4 regions of the Mesorhizobium sp. BR1-1-3 genome follow, and region 1 is predicted to be linked to each of the others. Evidence: riboswitches for the same ligand, from Rfam matches in the RefSeq annotation. Region 1 holds a riboswitch; each other region holds the start of a gene.

Evidence for each region. Region 1 has a riboswitch for cobalamin ahead of LB559_RS23125 (aromatic ring-hydroxylating oxygenase subunit alpha). Riboswitches for the same ligand answer to the same signal wherever they lie in the genome.
Region 2: another riboswitch for cobalamin. It lies ahead of LB559_RS20590 (DUF1636 family protein); the one in region 1 lies ahead of LB559_RS23125 (aromatic ring-hydroxylating oxygenase subunit alpha).
Region 3: another riboswitch for cobalamin. It lies ahead of LB559_RS20425 (CbtB domain-containing protein); the one in region 1 lies ahead of LB559_RS23125 (aromatic ring-hydroxylating oxygenase subunit alpha).
Region 4: another riboswitch for cobalamin. It lies ahead of bluB (5,6-dimethylbenzimidazole synthase); the one in region 1 lies ahead of LB559_RS23125 (aromatic ring-hydroxylating oxygenase subunit alpha).

Annotation. Positions count from the first base shown of each region.
Region 1 is NZ_JAIUIC010000011.1:85,435-91,366, forward strand. Features, by position in the region: gene LB559_RS23105 (ABC transporter ATP-binding protein) at 1-174, shown strand, start outside; gene LB559_RS23110 (DUF680 domain-containing protein) at 255-500, opposite strand; gene LB559_RS23115 (DUF680 domain-containing protein) at 570-770, opposite strand; gene LB559_RS23120 (DUF680 domain-containing protein) at 850-1,047, opposite strand; cobalamin riboswitch at 1,559-1,761, shown strand; gene LB559_RS23125 (aromatic ring-hydroxylating oxygenase subunit alpha) at 1,877-3,124, shown strand; gene LB559_RS23130 (hybrid-cluster NAD(P)-dependent oxidoreductase) at 3,150-4,250, shown strand; gene LB559_RS23135 (PqqD family protein) at 4,420-4,851, shown strand; gene LB559_RS23140 (serine kinase) at 4,900-5,932, shown strand, end outside.
Region 2 is NZ_JAIUIC010000009.1:110,730-116,661, forward strand. Features, by position in the region: gene LB559_RS20565 (NADH-quinone oxidoreductase subunit D) at 1-80, opposite strand, end outside; gene LB559_RS20570 (NADH-quinone oxidoreductase subunit C) at 81-683, opposite strand; gene LB559_RS20575 (NuoB/complex I 20 kDa subunit family protein) at 688-1,269, opposite strand; gene LB559_RS20580 (NADH-quinone oxidoreductase subunit A) at 1,260-1,625, opposite strand; gene LB559_RS20585 (winged helix-turn-helix domain-containing protein) at 1,957-3,156, shown strand; cobalamin riboswitch at 3,187-3,391, shown strand; gene LB559_RS20590 (DUF1636 family protein) at 3,430-3,858, shown strand; gene cobW (cobalamin biosynthesis protein CobW) at 3,861-4,898, shown strand; gene cobN (cobaltochelatase subunit CobN) at 4,917-5,932, shown strand, end outside.
Region 3 is NZ_JAIUIC010000009.1:77,315-83,246, reverse strand. Features, by position in the region: gene LB559_RS20435 (heparan-alpha-glucosaminide N-acetyltransferase) at 1-580, opposite strand, end outside; gene LB559_RS20430 (MFS transporter) at 804-2,003, shown strand; cobalamin riboswitch at 2,069-2,265, shown strand; gene LB559_RS20425 (CbtB domain-containing protein) at 2,301-2,480, shown strand; gene LB559_RS20420 (CbtA family protein) at 2,496-3,266, shown strand; gene cobU (bifunctional adenosylcobinamide kinase/adenosylcobinamide-phosphate guanylyltransferase) at 3,259-3,774, shown strand; gene cobO (cob(I)yrinic acid a,c-diamide adenosyltransferase) at 3,776-4,390, shown strand; gene cbiB (adenosylcobinamide-phosphate synthase CbiB) at 4,427-5,398, opposite strand; gene cobD (threonine-phosphate decarboxylase CobD) at 5,397-5,932, shown strand, end outside.
Region 4 is NZ_JAIUIC010000004.1:211,835-217,766, forward strand. Features, by position in the region: gene LB559_RS11180 (MFS transporter) at 1-781, opposite strand, end outside; gene LB559_RS11185 (TetR/AcrR family transcriptional regulator) at 902-1,510, shown strand; gene LB559_RS11190 (hypothetical protein) at 1,800-2,783, shown strand; partial or broken gene bluB (5,6-dimethylbenzimidazole synthase) at 2,906-3,631, opposite strand; cobalamin riboswitch at 3,634-3,814, opposite strand; gene LB559_RS11200 (histone deacetylase family protein) at 3,936-4,862, shown strand; gene LB559_RS11205 (exodeoxyribonuclease VII small subunit) at 4,866-5,117, shown strand; gene LB559_RS11210 (DUF2277 domain-containing protein) at 5,228-5,494, shown strand; gene LB559_RS11215 (pirin family protein) at 5,534-5,932, shown strand, end outside.

The sequences.
Region 1 (5,932 bases):
GTCTATGTCGACATCGGCCGCGCCGATCTGCCGCTGGTGACCAAGCTGCCCGGCAATGTCGAGGTCAAGCGCGGCTCGACATTGCGGCTGAGCGCCAATGGCGAGGACCTGCATATCTTCGACGCGGATGGACGTTCTTTCGCGTTGCATGAAGTGGAAGCAAAGGCGGCTTAACCGCAATTACCGTGTCAGGCACAAAAAAAGAGCGGCGGGCCGGGCCCGCCGCTCTTTGACTTGGAGATCGACTTCGGTTGTTAGTTGTTGCCGAAGAGGTTGCGGTCGGCACCTTGCGGAGCAGACTTCTGGGTGGTGTCACCCGACGAGTTCAGCAGCTTGTAAACCGGCGAACCGGTGTTGCGTACCGAAGAGGTGCGCGTGCTGTCGACCGAAGTCGTGGCGGCAGGCTGATTGGCACCATTGGAGCCAAAGTTGTCGCTGCCGGCGAAGGCACTGCCGGTGATGGCCAGAACGGCGGCGGCAGCAATGAGGATCTTGTTCATTTTAGTCTCCTGAATTCTGGATTTCGCCAGGACGGCAGACACAGCTGCCGTCGGTTGCGAAATTGGTTGTTAGCGACCGAAGAGGTTACGGTCGCTGCCCTGAGCGGGCGTCTGGGCAGCCGGTTCCGAGGTCTTGGTGGAAGCCGTGTACGACTGGTCCACAGCGGCGGCAGGCTGGTTGGGGCCGTTCGAACCGTAGTTGTCGCTGCCCGCGAAAGCGCTGCCGGTGATGGCCAGAACGGCGGCGGCAGCAATGAGGATCTTGTTCATCTTGAATACTCCTGAATGTCTGGATTTCGCCAGGGCGGCGGGCGAGCCCGCCGTCGACCGGGAAACTGGGAATCGGCTGTTAGTTGTTGCCGAAGAGGTTGCGGTCAGCACCCTGGGCAGGCGCCTGAGCAGCCGGTTCCGACTTCTTGGTCGAAGCGGTGTACGAGCTGTCGACAGCAGTGGCTGCCGCGGCGTTGGAACCGTAGTGGTCGCTACCAGCGAAGGCGCTGCCGGAAATGGCCAGAAGGGCTGCGGCAGTGAGAATGATCTTTTTCATTTTTGGTACTCCAGTATCGTCTTTTTTCCGTCCGTCTAGCGGCGTGTCTTGGAAATGAAATTCGCGTCGTTCGGACAGCCCCGATGTGGGAGGGCAAGGTCGTCTTTTCCAATCACGAAGTTGTTCCGTGTGGACCATGAATCCACACCTTGAAATTGTGCCAATGGAATCTAAGGATGCATTTTTCTTCTTCTTATCAGTGGGTTAGGTGTAGCCACCTGATGGATCACTGACTGTTTCAGAGGCCCAGCGTTCACACCGTCCTGCACGCACCGTCAACAGAAACGAACCGTTCGGTTCGATTTTAGAGCAAGCTAATAGTCACTTTTCGAAACCGTTAACCTTTTTTGACCCCCGCGAAGGGTCGGATTCGGGAAGATCGCAGCCGGCAAATGGCCGCCCGGGAGGTGGGATCTTGGCCCGCGACGATCTGCAGTAGCGTTTCGCATGCCGTGTCGCGCCGCATGGATACGATGTCGTTTTCATGCCGACGGCGCGCCCGCGATCGTGGTTAGATCATACCATCTCAGGTGCCGCTTCGTGACGACGAGGCGGAGAATTGGGAAGCCGGTCAGAATCCGGCGCTGCCCCCGCAACGGTGGTGGAGTTCAAGTCGCAACGGGAGACCACTGGGCAACCGCCTGGGAAGGTGTCGCGATGGTCCGCAAGGACAACTCCAGAGCCCGGAAACCAGCCCGAGATTTTTAGATCTCGACTGATCGCGGTGGGCGGTCAAGAGGTGGATAGCGCATGTCCGGCACACAGCCGGCCTGCGTTTCAATCCTTCCTCCGTCACCACCAGTTCAGTCCTTAGGAACGAGGACAGGACATGGATATCCGCAACGACATGCTGAGGCTCCTGAAGGGGCGCCGGCAAGGCTTTTCGCTGGAGCAGCCCTTCTACACCGATCCGGACTACTTCAAGCTCGACATGGAGCTGATCTGGTATCGCGACTGGCTGTTCATCGGCCATGATTGCGAACTGCCGAAGCCGGGCAGCTACATCACCGTGCAGGTCGGCGATTATCCGGTCGTCCTTGTCCGCGACCAGCACGGCAAGATCAACGTCTTCCACAATTCCTGCCGCCATCGCGGCAGCCGCGTGTGCAACACGGAGAAGGGTACCGCGGCAAAGCTCGTCTGCCCGTATCATCAATGGACCTACGAGCTGGACGGCCGCCTGCTGTTTGCCCGCCAGATGGCCGACGGTTTCGACAAGAGTGATTTCGGCCTGAAGCCGGTCGCCTGCGAGAGCGTCGGCGGCTACATCTTCATCTGCCTGGCCAAGGAACCGGCAGATTTCGCGCCGATGCGGGCGATGATCGAACCCTATCTTTTGCCGCACCGGCTGCGTGAAGCAAAGATCGCCTTCGAGAGCACGATCGTCGAGAAGGGCAACTGGAAGCTGGTCTGGGAAAACAACCGCGAGTGCTACCACTGCGCCGCCAATCATCCCGAGTTGTGCAAGACCTTCCCCGAGGCTCCAACCATAACCGGCGTCCATGGCGCCGACAGCGACCCTGAAATGGTCGCACACTGGGCCAGATGCGAGGCATCAGGCTTGCCGAGCAAATTCCGCATCGATCCGGCAGGGCAGTACCGCGCCACCCGCGCGCCGCTGCTGCGCGATGCCGTCAGCTACACCATGACGGGAAAACGGGCGGTCCAGAAGAACCTGTCCGACAGCGTTTCAACCGACCGCATCGGCTCCTTGCTGCTCTATCACTATCCGACGACCTGGAACCATATCCTCGGCGACCACGCCGTTACCTTCCGCGTGCTGCCGATCAGTGCCACGGAAACCGCGGTGACAACGAAATGGCTCGTCCACAAGGATGCGGTCGAAGGCGTCGACTACGACCTCGCTGAGCTCACCCATGTCTGGACCGAGACCAACGACCAGGACCGCCGCATCGTCGAGGAAAACGCCTTCGGCATCCTGTCGCCGGCCTATGAACCAGGCCCCTATTCGGAGCTGCATGAGGGCGGCGTGATCCAGTTCGTCGAGTGGTACGCGTCGTTCATCGGGCCGCGCCTTGCCGAAGGCGGCCGGCCGGCCCTGCGCAGCGTCGCCTAGCCCAGGGGACAAGAGGATGAATGCGATGACGGACCTTGGCCTCTATCGCCATCTCGACCAGATGACGCCCTGGAACGACAGGCTGCAGGTGCTGGAAGTGATCGGCGTCAGCGACGAAGCGCCTGACGTGAAGACCTTCACCTTCCGCTCCGACAACCAGACCTGGTTCCGCTACAAACCGGGGCAGTTCGTGACTCTGGAACTGCCGACATCGGACGGGCCGCTGATGCGCACCTACACGCTGTCGTCCTCGCCGTCGCGGCCGTTCTCGATCGCGGTGACGGTGAAGGCGCAGGCGGGCAGCACCGGTACGCGCTGGATGTTCGACCATCTGACGCCCGGTTCGCACGTCAAGGCCTATGGGCCGACTGGCGACTTCTCGCTGCACAGCCACCCGGCGGCCAAATACCTGTTCATTTCGGCCGGCTCCGGCGTGACGCCGATGATGTCGATGCTGCGCTGGCTGAACGACTGCGCGCCATGGACCGATGTCGGCTTCGTCAACTGCGCGCGCCGCCCGGAAGAGATCATTTTCCGCAAGGAGCTCGAACTGCTCGGCAGCCGCATGCCTGGGCTGTCGCTCGGCTTCATGATCGAGGAGCGGTCGAGCCGCGAGGGCTGGTTCGGCCATATGGGCCGCATCGACGCGATCCGGCTGCCATTGCTGGCGCCCGATTTCCGCGAGCGCGAGATTTTCTGCTGCGGCCCCGATCCTTTCATGCGCGCCGTGCGCGGCATGCTGGACGCAGCCGGCTTCGACATGGCGAAATACCATCAGGAAAGCTTTGCCGCGCCTGCCGTGGAGGAGATCCCGGCGCCGTTCTCGCCGCCGGCGGAAGACGGCGCCGCTGCCACCGTGGAGGCCGTGACACCGATCCGGTTCTCGCATTCCGATGTCGATGCCGAATGCGTCGCCGGCCAGACGGTGCTGCAGACGGCACGCGCCTCGGGGGTGCGGATTCCCGCCGCCTGCGAGTTCGGCCTGTGCGGCACCTGCAAGGTGAGGAAGGTCGCGGGCGACGTCGAGATGAGCCACAATGGCGGCATCCTCGATCACGAAATCGAGGACGGCTTTATCCTCGCCTGTTGCTCGAAGCCGCTTTCGGCGCTTGAAATCGAGGCGTGACCGGCAGGCACGGTCAGAGACTGTCCATGCCCGCGCGGCCTGCAGCTGCGCTCGCCCGGGCCTAAGCCATCTTGCCAAAAACCCTGCAAATGGTTAGACGCCTGCAACGGTGGGGTTGACCGTAGGGCCCGAAGATCATCTCCGCGGCCTGCTTCGGCGGGGAGCAAACATGCGACAATCCGGCGTATATGCCATTGCCAGCAAGGATATCGTCTTTGAATCCTTCGATGGCGAAGCCGTCGTTCTCGACCTGACCACCGGTAAATATTTCGGCTTCTCTGATTCAGGCAGCAGGCTTTGGGATGCACTGTCGTCCGGCGTGCCTGCCTCCGAACTGGTCGGCGCCGCGACCGGAATTGGCGCCCTCGATGCCGCCGCGATTGACGGCTTTGTTTCACAATTGCTCGAATTCGGTTTGCTGGCGGCCGCAACCGATGGCGTGGCAAGACCGGTTCCCAGCGAATTGCTGGCTCAGCTCGCCGCTGCCGGCGAGCCCCTCAAGGTCGACATCCATGACGACCTTGCCGACCTCATTGTCGTCGATCCCATCCACGAGGTCGAGGAGCCCCTCGGCTGGCCCGCGGTGAAGCAGGCCAACTGAGGCGCCCGCCAGGCTCTCGTTGCCGGACAGCTCCGGAACAGGCAGACCATGCCAAACGTCACTCTCGAAAACCTGACTGACTACGCACGTCATGTCCTGGCGCAAGCGCAGAGCAGCGCCGCGCATTATCCACTGACCTGCAAGGTGGGCTTGCCGCATCTGGAGTTGACCGCGCTTGTGAGTGCCGGCGCGTTGGCGGATGCCTTCGCTCATGGCTTTGTCACGGCTCCGGACAACCGAGCGCCTGCCGACATCTGCCGCATCTTCGTCGCACATCCCGGCATTGACGGCATCGCGGCACCGGCCAGATGGGGCCAAGGACCCTTCACACAGCATGGCTTCGCCACCAGGCTGGCGGAAGCCGGATTGCGCGGCAACCATTTCCATGACCTGGATTTCTGGCAGTTCTATGATCCGCAACGTCGCGTTGGCGTGCAATTGATGGCCTCGGCCGATGCCTTTCCACCGTGGGAGCCGGGAGCGCCGCTGCGCCCCTTCCTCCATTGGGAATATGCGGCACGTGGCATGCGGCTGGCCCATGCGGGGACGCTCGGCACCAAAGGCAGGGGCGTACTGCTGGCCGGCGCGGGCGGCGCCGGGAAATCCGGGACCGTCGCCGCCGGCCTCCTCCACGGGCTGGACAGCGTCGGCGACGATTATGTGCTGGTCGACCTCTCCAACGGCGTGACTGCCCGCCCGTTGTTTTCAACACTCAAGCAGGATCCCCAGGGATTCGCGCGACTTGGGCTGAAGCACCGGCTGAAGGCGCACGGTCCGCTCAACTGGCAAGGCAAGCATGCTTTTCACATTGACGACATTGCGCCACGGCCGGTGCCCGAAACTCTGGACATCGTTGCGCTGCTGGTGCCACATATCGGCGGAGGCGAGGCAAGTTCGATCGTGCCGGTGTCGCGCAGGGATGCCATGATTGCCTTGGCGCCGTCCGGCATAGCGCAGATGCCGGGCGAGCGGGAGAGCGGCTTTCGCTTCTTCAGCGACCTGACCCGCCTGCTGCCGTGCTATCGTCTGTCGCTGGGGACGCAGCCACAGGAGATAGCCGGCACGATTGCGGACTTTCTTG
Region 2 (5,932 bases), on a different contig from region 1:
ACAAGGCGCAAAACGCCGTGCGCCGCGGGGTGTTGCGGGCCGAAATTGATGTTGAAGTTGCGGACGGAGGTTTCAGCCATTTACTGCTTTGCCTTCTCGTCACCCGGCAGCACGTAATCCGTACCTTCCCACGGGGACAGAAAATCGAAATTGCGGAATTCCTGCTTGAGCTCGACCGGCTCATAGATAACGCGCTTGGCCTCGTCGTCGTAGCGCACCTCGACGAAGCCGGTCAGCGGGAAATCCTTGCGCAAGGGATGGCCTTCGAAGCCATAGTCGGTCAGCAGGCGGCGCAGGTCGGGATGGCCGGAGAACAAAACGCCGTAGAGATCGTAGGTCTCGCGCTCGAACCAGTCGGCGCCGGGATAGACGCCGGTGATCGACGGCACCATGGTTTCCTCGTCGGCCTGCACCTTGACGCGGACGCGCACATTCTGCTTCGGCGACAACAGGTGATAGACGACGTCGAAACGCTTGGCCCGCGACGGATAGTCGGCGCCGCAGACATCGATGATCGAGATGAACTGGCAGCGCGCATCGTCGCGCAGGAAGGTCATCACCTCGACCAGATCGCGCGGCTCGACATGGATGGTGAGTTCGCCATAGGCGATATCAGCCTCGTTCACGCGGCCGATCAGCTTCTCGCCGAGATAGGTCGACAGTTCGCTCAGGGATGCGGTCATGGATTTACCGTTCGATCGTGCCGGTGCGGCGGATCTTCTTCTGCAAGAGAAGAATGCCGTAGAGCAGCGCTTCGGCGCTCGGCGGACAGCCGGGCACATAGATGTCGACCGGCACGATGCGGTCGCAGCCGCGCACCACCGAATAGGAATAGTGGTAATAGCCGCCGCCATTGGCGCAGGAGCCCATCGAGATGACGTAGCGCGGCTCCGGCATCTGGTCGTAGACCTTGCGCAGCGCCGGCGCCATCTTGTTGGTCAGCGTGCCGGCGACGATCATGATGTCGGACTGGCGCGGAGACGCGCGTGGCGCGACGCCGAACCGCTCCGAATCATAGCGCGGCATCGAGGTGTGGATCATCTCGACCGCGCAGCAGGCGAGGCCGAACGTCATGAACATCAGCGACCCGCTGCGCGCCCAGGTGATGAGCGCCTCGGTCGAAGTGACCAGAAAGCCCTTGTCGGCCAACTCGTTGTTGATCTCGAGGAAGAAGGGATCGTCCTCCCCCACCGGCCTGCCGGTGTTGGGATCGATGATGCCCTTGGGCTTCGGCGCGACGAGGGTGCCTGAACTGTCGTTCAATCCCATTCCAGCGCTCCTTTTTTCCATTCATAGGCAAAGCCGATGGTCAGCACCGCCAAAAAAACCATCATCGACCAGAAACCGAGCATGCCGATCTTCGAAAACGACACCGCCCACGGAAACAGGAAGGCTACTTCCAGGTCGAAGATGATGAACAGGATCGACACCAGGTAGAAACGGATGTCGAACCTCATGCGGGCGTCGTCGAACGAGTTGAAACCGCACTCGTAGGCGGAAAGCTTTTCGGGATCGGGATTGCGGTAGGCCACCAGGAAGGGCGCGGCCAGCAGCGCCAGGCCGACAACCAGCGCCACGCCTATGAACAGGACGATGGGCAGGTATGAGCTCAAGAGTGCGTTCATGCTCGGCTTTCCGTTGGCGCCAATCCACGTTGATTACAGCACCGGACCCTAATGCGGAAGCGTGACAGTTTAACCGCTGAACCGTTTTAAGGGCCTATGCTGCAACGCGGCGAGGGTTAGCGCAGCACTTCCAGCGAAGCAAGTCAAACCTTGTTCAAAACATCGACCTGGACGGCATATCGCGGCAAACTGGTCCGATCCGCTCCTGTTTGATTTCCTTCGCTTTTTACTCCACTTTTCTCTCCTGACATGGATGCCGCCAAAACCCTGCTAGCATGGGTTGGAATCAGCCATTCGACCCTCGGTCAAAACACGTCAAAGTGATACCTGCATGAAGGAAAAGATCTCGCTCCCGATGGCCCGGCGCATCGCCCTTGCCGCCCAGGGGTTCCTCGATCCTCGCCCGACCGGCACGCCCGACCGCCGGCATTTTGCCCGCACCCTCTCCCGCACCGGCCTGTTGCAGATCGATTCCGTCAGCGCGGTGGTGCGCGCTCATTATATGCCGCTCTATTCGCGCCTTGGCCCCTACCCGTTCTCGCTGCTCGACAACGCGGCCGTGACGCGCAAGCGCATGGTTTTCGAATATTGGGCGCACGAGGCCTCCTTCCTGCCGGTCGAGACATACCCGCTGATGCGCTGGCGCATGCAGCGCGCCGAGCGGGGCGAGGAAATGTATCTGGGTCTCGCCAAATGGGGCCGCGAGCACGCCGCCTACATCGAAGAGATCTACCGCGAGGTCGCCGAGCGCGGCCCGATCGCCGCTTCCGCGCTGGAGGGCCAGAAAGGTTCGGGCGGCTGGTGGGGCTGGAGCCATGCCAAACACGCCTTCGAATGGCTGTTCTGGGCCGGCCGCATCACCACGGCGCACCGCCGCGGTTTCGAGCGCTTCTATGACCTGCCCGAGCGCGTGCTGCCGCAGGCGATCCTCGATCTGCCGGTGCCGACGCCTGAGGACGCGCACCGCGAATTGCTGCGCATTTCCGCCCGCGCCCACGGCGTGGCGACTTCAGGCGATTTGCGCGACTATTTCCGCCTGTCGCCGGCCGATATGAAAGGCCGGTTGGAGGAACTGGTTCAAACGGGCGAGTTGCTGCCGGTGCGTGTCGAAGGCTGGGACAAGCCGGCGTATCTTCACCGGGACGCCCGTCTGCCGCGCAAAGTCGGGGCCCGCGCCTTGCTGGCACCCTTCGATCCGGTCGTCTTCGAGCGCTCGCGCACCGAGCGGCTGTTCGATTTCCACTACCGCATCGAGATCTACACACCGGCCGACAAGCGGCAGTATGGCTATTATGTCCTGCCGTTCCTGCTCGGCGACCGGATCGTGGCGCGCGTCGACCTCAAGGCCGATCGCCCGGCCAGCATACTGCGGGTCCATGCGGCCTATGCCGAGCCCGGTGCGCCGCCTGAAACCGCTGCGGAGCTGTTCGAGGAATTGAAGCAGATGCAAGGTTGGCTCGGGCTCGAACGCATCGAAGTGACGCCTGCCGGCGATTTGGGCGCGGCGCTGGCCGACATAGCCGTGTCGTAAGCTCGCGTTGACACCGCCGCCCGCAAAAGCCTAAATCCGGTTCCAGATGGTCCCTTGCCCGCAACGGCAAGGGCTAAGAGGGAATGCGGTGCCGGGCAAAATCCCAAATCCGCGGCTGTCCCCGCAACTGTAAGCGAAGAGCCAAGGCCGAAAACCACTGGGAATTCCCGGGAAGGCGGCTACCCAAGGCGATGACTCGCGAGCCAGGAGACCTGCCGTCTGCGACTGTAGAATCCGATCGCCCGGCGGGTTTCCGGGCAAGGAGCCCGATCTTTGGACCACGACAGCAGTTTTTCGGCTGGCACAGCGGATATTTCGTCCGGCCATGATGATGCCTTGGCCGGCGTCACCATCATCGTCTGCGGCTCCTGCCGCAATGAGACCGGCTCCGACGCTCATCCCCGCGCCGGCGAGTTGCTGACGGACGACACGCGCCGCGCCGCCGCTGGCGACGATATCCGCATCCGCAGCGTCGAATGCCTTGGCAATTGCAAGCGGCGCCTCAGCGCCGCGATCCTGCGCGACGGCTGCTGGAGCTATGTCTTCGGCGACCTGACCGCGACCAGCGGCGCCGACCTCGTGACAGGCGCAAAGCTCTTCGCCACCTCGAAAGATGGCCTGATCCCGTGGCGTGGCCGCCCCGATAGCCTCAAGCGCGGCCTCGTGGCCCGCATTCCACCCATCGACATGCTGAAGGATTGACCATGACCACTTCCGTATCCCGCGTTCCCTGCACCGTCGTCACCGGCTTCCTCGGCGCCGGCAAGACGACGCTGGTCCGCCATCTCCTGGAAAACGCCGGCGGCAAGCGCATCGCCATCATCGTCAACGAATTCGGCGACATCGGCATCGATGGCGAGATCCTCAAGGGATGCGGTATCGACACCTGCCCCGAGGAAAACATCGTAGAACTGGCCAATGGCTGTATCTGCTGCACTGTCGCCGATGATTTCGTCCCGGCGCTCGACCAAATCCTGTCGCTGACGCCGAAGGTCGACCATATCCTGATCGAAACCTCGGGCCTGGCACTGCCCAAGCCGCTGGTCCAGGCCTTTCAGTGGCCGAGCGTGAAAAGCCGGGTGACCGTCGATGGCGTCATCGCCGTGGTCGACGGACCGGCATTGGCCGAAGGCCGCGTCGCCAACGACATGGAGGCCCTCCAGGCGCAGCGCGCCGGGGACGAGACGCTCGACCACGACGATCCGGTGGAAGAACTGTTCGAGGACCAGATCGCCTGCGCCGACCTGATCATCCTGTCGAAGAGCGACCTGATGGACGCCGCCGGCACCGCCCGCGCCAATGCCATCATTGGCGAACACTCCGCCCGCGCGGTGAAGATTGTGCCGACCTCGCATGGCAAGGTCGATCCCTCGGTGCTGCTCGGGCTCGGTCTCGCCGTCGAGGACGACATCGAAAACCGCAAGTCCCATCATGACGGCGCATTCGACCACGAGCATGACGACTTCGACACGTTCATCGTCGACATTGCCTCGATCGCCAATCCGGACGAGCTGGCAAAGCGTGTCGCCACGGTCGCCGAAGAAGAGAACGTGCTGCGCGTAAAAGGCTTCGTCGAGGTCGGCGGCAAGCCGATGCGGCTCTTGCTGCAGGCCGTCGGGCCGCGCGTCAATCATTACTATGACCGCGCCTGGACCGCGCAGGACGACCGCCGTTCGCGCCTCGTCGTCATCGGCCTGAAGGGGCTGAACCGCCCGGCGATCGAGCGTATACTCGCCGGCTGATTTCGGACACGGATTGCGATGCACATCCTAACCACGACATCCGCCTCGCTCGACGACCTCGCCGAGCCGGTCGATCTGCGGCAGACGCCGGCGGATATCGTGGCCCTGTCCTTCACCGACAGCGACCTCGCCGGACTGGCGGCGGCGTGGAGGACCGATGCCGACCGCCTGCCCTCGATGCGGCTGGCCGCACTGCGCGACCTGCGCCATCCCATGTCCGTCGACCTCTGGGTCGACAGCGTCGCCCGCCATGCCAAGATCATCCTCGTGCGCATCCTCGGCGGCTACGACTGGTGGCGCTACGGCTGCGACCAGCTTGCCTCGACCGCCCGCGAACGCGGCATAAAACTGGCGCTGCTGCCCGGCGAATGCCGCGACGAGGATCTGCGCCTGATCGAAGCCTCGACGCTGCCGCGCGAGGAGTTGGACGGCCTGCTCGACTATTTCCGCGAGGGCGGCCCGGCGAATATGAGCGCACTGGTGCGGAAATTGGCGGGGTTGGCGGGACAGGATGCGGAAGTTATCGGCCCGGTGGTGGTGCCGAAAGCTGGTTCTTACGTGCCCGGATGTGGAGTTGTGGAGAAGCGGGACTTATCGAATGCTGGCGCTTACAACGTCAACGCTCCTATCATCCCCATCCTGTTCTATCGCTCGATGCTGCTGGCCGCCGATGTCGCGCCCATCGATGCGCTTGTTGAAGCGCTGCGGCAGCGCGGCATCGACCCAGTCCCGATCTTCGTCTCCAGCCTCAAGGACCCAACCTCCCTCGCCTTCGTGGAAACAGCACTGACGGCGCTGAAGCCCGCCGCCATCATCACCGCGACCGCTTTCGCCTCAGGCGCCGAACCCGGCATCGAAACGCTGTTCGACCGCGCCGGCGTGCCTGTCTTCCAGGTCATCGTCGCCACCACCCGCCGCGACATCTGGCAAAACAACCAGCGTGGCCTGGCACCCGCCGACCTCGCCATGCATGTCGTGCTGCCCGAACTCGACGGCCGCGTCCTCGCCGGCGCCATTTCCTTCAAGGGCGAGAC
Region 3 (5,932 bases), on a different contig from region 1:
TGCCCGCAAGTACGGCGCCGAACCACGGAAACAGCGGAACGTAGTCGTTGGAGCGCGGATTGGTCGCCGACAGGCCGACCCACCACAGCCATGGGTGATCGAAGGCCTCGAAGCGCAGATAGACGGGGGCGGCGATAACGAGCGCGGCGACGACAAGCGTCAGCAGCGCCGGCAGGCGCAGGAAGGCGAGACCGAGCAGGCTGGCCAGCGCGATCTCGTGCAAGATGCCGAAGAAGATGAAGCCGTCCGGAGTGGCTATGCGGGTGACGACCGAAATCGCGATCGCGGCTCCGGCGACCATGGCGAACCGCTTCCAAAAGCCGTTCCAGCGGATTTGTCGGCCGTGGGCGAGATACAGGCTGACGCCGACCAGGAACAGGAAGGTCGAGGCGATGCAGCGCGCGTAAATCTTCCACCAGCCGAAGGCGGTCAGGCCGGGATCGGTGTAGCCGAAGAACTCCAGATCCCAGGTGAAATGGTAGCTTGCCATGGCGATCAGCGCGATGCCGCGCACGATGTCGATGGCGACGATGCGCTTTGGTCGATCCTGAACGGGCGCGGTCGGCGTTTGGATGCTCATGGTCTCGCATTCTGATTCAGCCCCGCTGGAGGACTATCACGGTTGCCCAGGACAAAAGAAGACCGGCAACCCTGCCGATAACGCCGGATCAGCCGCGGCATTGGGCCAGTGCCGGAAAGCCTTTGGCCGGCTTCGCTTTTGCCGGATGCACGTCGGTTTCCTCTTATTGGCGCTGAGGTCGCCACGGCAGATTTGACCCGGTGAATCTGCTTCGGGGAAAGCAATGTCCACCCATGTGCGCCATCCGATCTGGCTACCGGCCCTCAAGGCCGCGGACGCGCGCACCTTCGCTTCGCTCTATGCGGTCGAATCCTTCGCCCGCGCCACGGTGTCGAGCGTCATCCCGATCCAAGCTTACGAGATCCTGCACAACGAGCAGATCGTCTCGATCCTCTACACCGTCGTGGCGATGCTCGGCCTGTCGGTGACATTGTTCATGCCGATGCTGATCCGCCGTTTCGCCCGGCGCTGGGTCTACACGGCGGGCGCCTGCCTGCTGGCCATCGGCTCGCTGTTCTTCGTCACCGACACGCTTGCCGGGCAACTGGCCGGCATGCTGTGCCGGGTGATGGGAGCCAGCGCGCTGTCGATCACGCTCAACCTCTACATCATGGACCACATCCGCAAGACCGACTTCATGCAGGCCGAATCGCTGCGCATGGCGTGGTCGATGCTGGCCTGGACCGGTGGGCCGACGCTCGGCATCTTCCTCTACACGCGCTTCGGCGTCTATGCCGCGCATGGCGCGGTGGCCGTGTTCGCGTTAGCGCTGCTGGCATTGTTCTGGACCTACCGGCTCGGCGACAACCCGTCGATCCGTCCCGGCAAGACGCGACCAGCCAATCCGCTCGCCAATATCGGCCGCTTCATCGCCCAGCCCAGGCTCAGGCTGGCCTGGCTGATCGCGTTTGGGCGCTCCTGTTTCTGGACGACGTTCTTCGTCTATGGGCCGCTGTTCATGGTCATTACGGGTGAGGGCAAGCTGGCCGGCGGCCTGCTGGTTTCGGCCGGCAACGCGCTTTTGTTCATGGCGATTTTCTGGGGCAAGGCGGGAAAGCGCTTTGGCGGCCGCAGGACCATGACATTTGCCTATTTCGCCATGTCGGTCGCGCTTCTGGCGGCGGGCTTCGTCGGCGAAACCGTGCCGCTGCTCACCGGCGCCTTCCTGCTCTGCGGCGCCTTCTTCACCATTGCACTCGACGCGCTCGGCTCGACCGCCTTCATGCGCTCGGTGCGCTCCTATGAAAGATCGCAGATGGCGGCGGTCTATCGCACCTATCTCGACTTTTCCGAGCTGACGCCGCCGCTGGTCTATTCGGTGGTGCTGGCCTTCTTCGGCCTGGGCTCGGTGTTCGTCACGCTCGGCCTGCTGGCGGCGGTCTGCGGCTTCGTGACGTGGCGCTATCTGCCGAAATCGCTTTGACCTTCATGGCGCATTCGCAACGGTCGCCGGCGGAATTTGGTTTGCCGGACGCGAGGATTCTGCCTATAGTCGCCGGTGTCGCCGGTTCCATTTTGGAGCCAAGAGGGAATGCGGTAAGGGCGGATTTCGCCCAATGCCGTGGCTGCCCCCGCAACTGTGTGCGGTAGTCCTCTCCATATGCCACTGAAGATTTTTCTTCGGGAAGGTGGGGAAGGACGCTGATCCGTGAGCCAGGAGACCTGCCGGCGACAGGAAACTGACTTCGATGCCCTCGGGTGGAGGGCGAAAGGACAAGACATGACTACCGCTTCCGTCTCCCTCGGCGCTTCCGTCTCCTCGCAGTCGCGCTTCATGCAGCTCGCGCTCGCCGCGCTGCTCGGCATTTTCGTGATGGGCTTTGTCGGCTTCTCGCATATCGATGCGGTCCACAATGCGGCTCACGACTATCGCCATTCGATGGCATTTCCCTGCCACTGACGAGGGGCTGACATCATGAACCTGTTTCGCAACGTCGTGTTCATCGCGGCGATCGCAGGGCTCGTGGCCGGCGTCGTTCTTGCCTGCATGCAGGCCTATGCGACCGTGCCGCTGATCCTGAAGGCGGAAGTCTACGAACAGGCGGGCGGCGGGCATCACCATGACCATGCCGCTCCGGCAGCAACGGATAGCAATGCCATGAGCGCAGCCGCTCCGGCCCCTGCCGAAGCGACTGCTGCGGCGGAAGACGAGGGCTGGGCGCCGGCAGACGGTTTCGAGCGTTTCGCCTTCAGCGTGCTTGCCAACATCGTCACCGGCATCGGCTTCGGGTTGATCCTGGTCGCGGTTTCCGAATTCGCCGGCGGTATCGGTGGTTGGCGCCAGGGCGTGTTCTGGGGCTTGGCCGGCTTTGCCGTGTTCACGCTGGCGCCGGGCCTCGGCCTGCCGCCGGAACTGCCGGCCATGCCGGCCGCCGATCTCACCCAGCGCCAGATCTGGTGGTGGGCAACGGTGGCGGCAACCGCTGCCGGTCTCGGCCTGATCGCGTTCCGCAAGTCGCTGCCGCTGGCGATCCTTGCCGTCCTTTTGATCGTCGCACCGCATGTTGTCGGGGCACCGCAGCCCGACAGTTACGAGACGGCGATTCCGGAAGGGCTGCATCACCAGTTCGTGGTGGCGGTGACCGTGACCAATCTGGTGTTCTGGCTGGTGCTCGGCGCGGTTGTCGGCGTGGTGCGCGGCCGCTTCACCGGCACCGCGACCAGCCTGCGCGACAGCTTTGCCTGATCGCAAGACACTGACCTTCCTCATCGGCGGTGCGCGCTCCGGCAAGAGCGCGCGCGCCGAAATTTTGGCGACCGCCTTGCCGCCGCCCTGGACCTATATCGCCACGGCGCAAGCCTATGATGACGAGATGCGTGAGCGCATCGCGTTGCACCGGTCGCGGCGCGGCGAAGGCTGGACGACCATCGACGCACCGCTCGACCTCGCCGGCGCCCTTGCCGCCTTGCCGGACGATCGGCCGGTGCTTGTCGACTGCCTGACGCTGTGGCTGACCAACCATATGCTGGCCGAACACGATCTGGACCTTGAATGCCGGCGATTGGCGGAGGTGTTGTCGCGGCCGCGCGGACCCTGGTTCGTGGTGTCCAATGAAGTCGGCCAAGGCATCGTGCCGGACAATGCACTGGCGCGCCGCTTTCGCGATGCCGCCGGCCGGCTCAACCAGCAGGTCGCGGCGATTGCCGATACGGTGCTGCTGATGGTGGCGGGGCTGCCGCTCAAGGTGAAATGATATGACCGATATCGACAATAAGGACGAAGAGCGCCACCGCGCCAAGATGGCCAAGCGCAAGGCGGTGCAGGATGCCGAGGTGGCGAGCAAGACGGTCGAGAAGGGATTGCTCATCGTCAACACCGGCCCGGGCAAAGGCAAGACCACGGCCGCCTTCGGGCTGGCGCTGCGGATGCTCGGCTACGGCAAGCGCGTCGGTGTCGTCCAGTTCATCAAGGGCAAGTGGCACACCGGCGAGAAGGACGCCTTCGCCGCCTTCGGCGACCGTGTCGTGTGGCACGCGATGGGCGAGGGGTTCACCTGGGAAACCCAGGATCTGAAGCGCGACATCGCTGCCGCCGAAGCCGCCTGGGCCAAGGTGCTCGAACTGATGGCCGATCCGTCGATCAGCCTGCTGGTGCTCGACGAATTGAACATTGCGCTGCGCTACGACTATCTCGATCTCGACAGAGTGGTTGGCGCGCTAAAAGCGCGGCGCGAGGGCCTGCATGTCGTTGTCACCGGCCGCAACGCCAAGCCGGCGCTGGTCGAGGCCGCAGACCTCGTCACCGAAATGGGCGTGACCAAGCATCATTTTTCCGCCGGCGTGAAAGCGCAGCAGGGGATCGAGTTCTGAGTGTTCCTCAACCTCCCCAGACGGGGGAGGGTGAGGTTAGGTCACAACGATGACAACGACCGAAACCAACCCGAACAGAGCGATCAGCAGATAGTCGGCGACGCGATAGAGTTTCAGCGCCTGCCTGATGTCGAGGCTGTCGGCTTCACGCCGCCCACCTTCGCCCATGAAGACGTCGTCGACCAGCACGCCGCCATAGAAGCGCGGGCCGGCGAGCGCCAGGCCGAGCGCACCGGCCATCGCCGCTTCCGGCCAGCCGGCATTGGGCGAGCGGTGTTTTTTCGCGTCGCGCCGCACCGCATGCCAGGCTTTTTTCGCGTCAGCGCCTTTGACGAAGAACGCCGCCAGCACGATCAGAAGCGCCGTCAGCCGCGACGCCGGCAGGTTGATCCAGTCGTCGAAGCGCGCCGCCGCCCAGCCGAACGCCTCGTGGCGCGGGGTGCGGTGGCCGATCATCGAATCGGCGGTGTTGGCGGCCTTGTAGGCGGCGCCGCCGGCCAGGCCGCCGACGCCGGTCCAGAAGGCAGGGGCGACGATGCCGTCGGAAAAATTCTCGGCCAGGCTCTCGATCGCCGCGCGGCAGACACCGGCCCGGTCGAGCGTTTCAGGGTCGCGACCGACGATCCGCGAAACGGCAAGGCGGGCCAAGGCGAGGCCGCCGGTGTCGAGGGCGTCAGCCACCGCCTCGACATGCTCATAGAGGCTCTTCTGCGACAGCAGCGACGTTGCCAGAAGGGCCGTGATGACGAGGCCCATGGGAACGAACCAGAACAGGATCTGTACGCTGAGGCCGATCACCGCCGGCACCAGCACGATGACCAGCAGCGCCTGGACACCGCGCTTGCGACGCAGCGCGTCGGGATCAGTGGCGCGGTTGAGCCTGCGGTCGAGAAAGGATATCAGCCTGCCGAACCACGTCACCGGATGGCCGATGGCGCGAAACAGCCAGTCGGGGTAACCGAGGGCGAATTCGACGACCAATGACAGGAAAGCGATCAGGACTGACATGAAGCTTCTTAATGGGGCGGTTGTGGACCATGGTGGAAGTCTTGGCCGCGCGAGGGTGCTTTTCCCCAACGCCCTGCTGCCTTTCGTCGACCTCTCGACCGGTATCAATCCGCACTCCTACCCGCTTTTCGACCTGCCCGCCACCTCGCTGTCGCGGTTGCCGGAAGCCGCGCGCACACGCGACCTGACAGAGATCGCGGCCAGTACTTACGGCGCGCCGTCGCCAGCCAACGTCGTGGCGGCGCCGGGCACACAGATCCTGTTGCCGCGCGTTGCGTCGCTCATTTCGCCCGGCAAGGCGTTGGTGCTGGGTCCGACCTACGCCGAACATGCCCGCGCTGCCGCGAACGCCGGGCACCAGGCGGCGGAGGTCGATAATTTCGAAGCGTTGGCTGACGCCGACCTCGTCATCATCGTCAATCCGAACAATCCGGATGGACGTGTCATAGAGCGCGACCGGTTGCTGGCTCTGGCCGCCGGATTGCGAGCCAAGGGCGGACTGCTGGTCGTCGACGAGGCGTTCATGGATGTCGG
Region 4 (5,932 bases), on a different contig from region 1:
CGAACGATCCCAGCGCATAAACGCCGATGACAAGGCTGGCGGCGCCGGGCTGGGCAAGCTCCTTGGTGATCGCTACGGTGCTGACTTCCGTCGTCGCGAAGGTCGCGCCGATGAAGATCAGGGCGAAGGTGATGATCTGAACCGGCCGCAGGCGGATCGCCGAGCCGCTTGAGCCATGGTCCACCGGCCGCACTTGCGGCTCCGTCGAGCGTTGCAGGATGAAGGCCGCTGATCCGAATGCGAGAAATAATGTGCTCACCAGAACGCCGGCTTCCGGGAACAGGGCAGCACTGAGACCGACCGATAGCGATGCCCCGGCGATATAGACCAGTTCATCGGCCGCGGACTCGAAGGCGAATGCGGTGTTCATCTGCGGCCGTCCGCGGAAAATCTCTGTCCAGCGCGCCCGCACCATCGCCGGCATGCTTGGCATGGCCGCGGCCAGTAGGGCCGACACGAACAGCGTCCACACCGGCCAGTCCTGGTTGGCCGCCGCTATCAGGACGGCGAAAGCCAGCACCGCGATGATGGTGGTGGGCACGACGATTTGTGTCTGGCCCAGGCGGTCCACCAATCTCGATATCTGCGGCGCAACGAAAGCGTTGGCCAGAGCGTATGTTGCCGAGACGGCTCCGGCCAGCCAGTATTCGCCACGCGTCTGCGACAGCATCGCCACGATGCCGATGGGCGCCATGGCGATCGGCAGGCGCGCCATGAATCCGGCGGCCGCAAAGCCCTTGGCTCCGGGGGCACGAAAGATTTCCGCATAGGGATTTTGCATGAGTGGTTCCTCGACAAAGGACGATTCGGCAATTACATACGAAGCGTATGATTGTTAAATAGAGCATACGCCGCGTATGTCAATTGGCATACGTTACGTATGTGAATAGGGCCGGAAGCCATGCACAGACCCCGCAAGGAGATGATCGCCGAGACGCGCGCAAAGCTGATCGCGGCGGCCCGCCATGCCTTCGGCACAACAGGCTATGCGGAAGCCTCGATGGATGATTTCACCGCTTCGGCCGGGCTGACGCGCGGCGCGCTCTATCATCATTTCGGCGACAAGAAGGGGCTGCTGCAGGCGGTCATAGCCCAGATCGACGGCGAGATGGCGGCGCGCATCAATGAGGTCGCGTCGAGAGCGCCGACCCGCTGGCAGCATTTCGTCGACGAGTGCTCGACCTATATCGAGATGGCGCTGGAGCCGGAAATCCAGCGCATCATGTTCCGGGATGGCCCGGCCGTGCTGGGGGATCCAGCGCAATGGCCGAATGCCAGTGCGTGCATCGTGTCAATGACCGATCATCTGACCGCGCTGCAGGAGGAGGGGGTCGTTGTCTCCAGCCTCGACCCCGAGACGGCCTCGCGACTGATCAACGGAGCGAGCAGCCAGGCAGCGCAACGGATCGCCAATTCGGACGACCCCGAAGCGACGTCCAAGAAGGTGGTGACGGCGTTCAAGCAACTGCTCGAAGGCCTGCTCAAGAAGCCGGATCCGCAGTCGAATTGAAGTTCCCACCGGAGCTTTCGTGCCGGCAGCTGTTCCCGATAGGAATTTTTTCTTGACATCTGCCCTCAGCTAAGGTACATATTCGTCCATGGTGCTGATTTGCGCCGGTGACCCGCCGCACAGGCGGGTTTTTCGTTTGATGCTCCGTCAGACAACGCGCCGGCGAAAGGCTGCGAAAGAAAACCGTTGCCCCGAATTCGTCGCGCTTCGGCGTCAGGGGCCGGCAATTGACAATCGCCGGGTTGAGTTCATCTTCTTCCACCATCTCTGAGGCGGAGATTCGGGGCACATGTGGGATTTCGAGATCGGCCGGTCGGTGTCCATCATGATGCGGACCTGGCCGTTCATCTTCTTTCGTATGATCGTCTATTTCGGCATCACGCTGGCCTACATCATGGCGACCGGCACCGGTGCCTCGGTCGGCTATGGCGTCGGCCATATCTCCACCGATCCCGACGGGCCCATGTCCTTTGCCCTGTGGGGCGGCGTGGTCGGGTTTGGCATCGTCTCGATCGCGGTCTACTGGATCCGCGAATACATCCTCTATATCGTCAAGGCCGGCCACATCGCCGTCATAGTTCATCTGATCGACGGCCGCGACATTCCCGCAGGTCAGGACCAGATCGCCTACGCCAGGGATGTTGTGACCCAGCGTTTCGCCGAGGCCAACATCCTTTTCGTCGTCGACCAACTCGTCAAGGGTGCCATCCGCGCCATCACCGGCCTGCTCGGCGGTATCGCCGCCTTCCTGCCGATACCGGGCCTGAGCGGCCTGGTCTCCTTCATCAACACGGTGATCCGCCTGTCGCTGACCTATGTCGACGAGATCATCCTCGGCTACAACATCCGCATCAATTCAGCCTCACCCTTCGAGACGGCGCGCCAAGGCGTCGTGCTCTATGCCCAGAACGGCAAGGTCATGGTCAAGAACGCCGTCTGGCTGGCGGTCATCATGTGGGGCGTGTCGTTCGTCATCTTTCTGATGATGCTGGCGCCTGCCGGCGCCATTCTGTTCCTGATGCCCGGCCAGCTCGCCGGCTGGGCCTTCGTGCTCGCCGTCGTCTTCGCCTGGGCGTTCAAGGCGGCCTTCATCGAGCCTTTCGCCATCGCTTGCCTGATGCAGGTCTATTTCAAGACCATCGCGGGCCAGGTGCCGGATCCGGCCTGGGACGCCCGGTTGGCCGAGGCGTCGTCGAAGTTCAGGGAGCTCAAGGACAAGGCGCTCGCCTCCTTCGGCGGTTCGCGCTGGGGTACGGCCGGCGCCACACCCTGATCGGCCGGGCAGGTGGTGTCTGGTGAGGCAGAAACGGTGTTGAGGCGCGCCACGGTGGACTTGAGCTGTGTCTCGCCTTGCCCGGAAAACGTCTCGCTCATGATCAGTTCCGGCAGCGGCAGCCGCCGTCCCCAACCATGCGTTTCAAGGTCCGGTTTGGAAGCGAACTCGGAAACACGGCCGACGCAGAGATAGGCGATTGGCGTTACGTGATCCGGAATGGCCAACAGCCGCTTCAGCGCCTCAGCCTCGATGATGCTCACCCAGCCGACGCCAACGCCCTCGGCACGCGCGGCCAGCCAGAAATTCTGCACCGCGCAGACGGTGCTGTAGAGATCCATCTCCGGATTGTGCCAGCGTCCCAGCGGCGAACCTTTCGAGCGCTGCCGGTCGCAAGTGATGCAGATGTTGAGCGCGCTCTCGCAGATGCCTTCCAGCTTGAGCTTGCGGTACAGCGCCTGTTTTTCCGCCTCGATCGCCGGCAGTTCCTGCTCGCGCGCGGCCAGGAACAGGTCGCGCACCCTTTCGCGTCGCTCGATGTCACGAATGACAATGAAATTCCATGGCTGCATGAAGCCTACCGATGGCGCATGATGGGCGGCAAGCAGCAGCCGCGCCAGCACGTCGTCATCGATCGCGGTGGGCAGGAAATGGCTGCGCACGTCGCGCCGCGTGAACATGGCGCGATAGACCGCATCGCGCGCATTCTGGTCGAATCCATCGTCAATGGCAGCGGTCATCTGTTCCGGCATCGCTTGTCCCCTTGCGATTGCAGATTCAAAACGGTCAGAGCGTACTTTGTGCGTCCAAATGGACGCACGTCGCTCTGATGCCACCCGCCCGACCATGCGGATGACGATGCCTGCCAGGCCGGTCTTCTGGCTTGGGATCAACCCGCGTCCGGTGCCTTCCCGTCATCGACAGTGGCATTTACCGGCGCGGTCCCCCTCACAGCGTTGGGCACGCCACGGAATTCAACCGTGTTCCCGATTCTCCCGCTTGCGGCGGGCACCAGGCAGTACCAAGAACCTTACGCCGAAGCGCCGGCGAGGCCAATGCCCGCGGCGACGCGAATGGACGCAGGCGCGATTTTCCCCAGTCATCGGCCGCCCGTGCATGGCCTTTGTCGATCCGGGTCACTAGATTAGGACGATGACCACCCGTCTCTACACGCATCCGATCTTCCTCGAGCATCTCACGCCGCCCGGACATCCCGAGCGGCCCGACCGCCTGCGCGCCATCGAGCGCGTGCTCGATGAGGAAGCCTTTGCCGCGCTCGATCGTATCCAGGCGCCGGAAGGCGACGAGGCCACCATCCTCTACGCGCATCCCGCCGATTTCGTCGCCCGCGTGCGCGCCGCCATCCCCGACGAGGGGATTGCCCGCATCGATGCCGACACCACTGCCAGTCCGAAGAGCTGGCAAGCGGCGATCACCGCGATCGGCGCCGCCAACGCCGCCGTCGATGATGTCTTTTCGGGCCGCGCCGACAACGTCTTCGTCGCCGCCCGGCCGCCCGGCCATCATGCCGAAAAGACCACGGCCATGGGCTTCTGCCTGTTCAACACGGCGGCGATCGCGGCGCGTTATGCGCAGAAGAAACACGGTGTCGAGCGCGTTGCCATCGTCGACTGGGACGTGCATCACGGCAATGGCACGCAGGATATTTTCTGGGACGATCCCTCGGTGCTCTATTGCTCGACACACCAGATGCCGCTTTATCCCGGCACCGGAGCGAAGACCGAAACGGGCGCCGGCAACATCGTCAACGCACCGCTGGCGCCGCAGACCGGCAGCGAAGTGTTTCGCGATGCCTTCCTGTCGCGCGTCCTGCCCGCGCTCGACAATTTCGCGCCCGACCTGATCATCATTTCGGCCGGGTTCGACGCGCACCACCGCGATCCGCTGGCCGAGATCAATCTGACCGAGGATGATTTCGATTGGGCGACCGGCCAGCTGATGCAGCGCGCGGCACGCCACAGCGGCAACCGGCTCGTCAGCCTGCTCGAGGGCGGCTACGATCTGCAGGGATTGGCATTTTCGGTCGCCGCCCATGTCGGGCGACTGATGAAAGGATGAACGATGGCTGGTGAGACCAACGAAGACGTCAAGGCGATGAGCTTCGAGCAGGCACTCGATGCGCTGGAGAAGATCGTCGATGATCTGGAGCGTGGCGACGTGCCGCTCGACCAGTCGATCAGGATCTATGAACGTGGCGAGGCGCTGAAGGCGCATTGCGACCGGCTGCTGAAGGCCGCCGAGGACAAGGTCGAGAAGATCAGGCTGTCGCGCGACGGCAAGCCGGTTGGAACGGAGCCGCTCGACGCGGATTGAGGCCGGTCCGAACGATGGCCTCGCCTCACCGGTTTTTGGACATGATCATGACCGAGGCTATAACTCGTTGCGATTGAAACAGCTCAAGGACAAGAGGAGATACGGAAGCGATGTGCAGAAACATCAAGACCCTGTTCAATTTTGATCCGCCGGCAACCAATGACGAGGTGCGCGACGCGGCCCTTCAGTTCGTCCGCAAGCTGAGCGGAACGACGCGACCCTCGAAGCAGAACCAGCACGCCTTCGATCATGCCGTCGACGCCATCGCGGCCTCGGCGCGCGAACTGCTCGATTCCCTGGAAACCCATCAGCATCCGCGCAATCGCGAAGAGGTGGCGGCCAAGCTGCGGGCAAAGGCGGCCATCCGCTTTGCCTGATGCGGCCAGGCGGCCTTCGACCACCGACAAGGAGAGTCCATGAGCTTCTTCCCCGGGAAAGACCCTGAGGTGGGCGATGCGTTCGCCAGCGATCAGATCGAATTGATGGTCATTCCGAACGCCAAGGACATCGGTGGTTTTCAGGTGCGCCGTGCCCTGCCAACGGCAAAAAGGCGGTTGGTCGGTCCGTTCATCTTCTTCGACCGCATGGGTCCCGCGATCCTGCGGGCCGGCCAGGCGCTGGACGTCCGTCCGCATCCGCATATCGGACTGTCGACGGTCACCTATCTGTTCGACGGCAAGATCCGGCACCGCGACTCCCTCGGCACCGAAATGGTCATTCAGCCCGGCGACGTGAATTTGATGACCGCCGGCCGCGGCATCGTCCATTCGGAGCGTACGCCGGAGGAACTGCGTGGCGCGCCGATGTCGGTATCC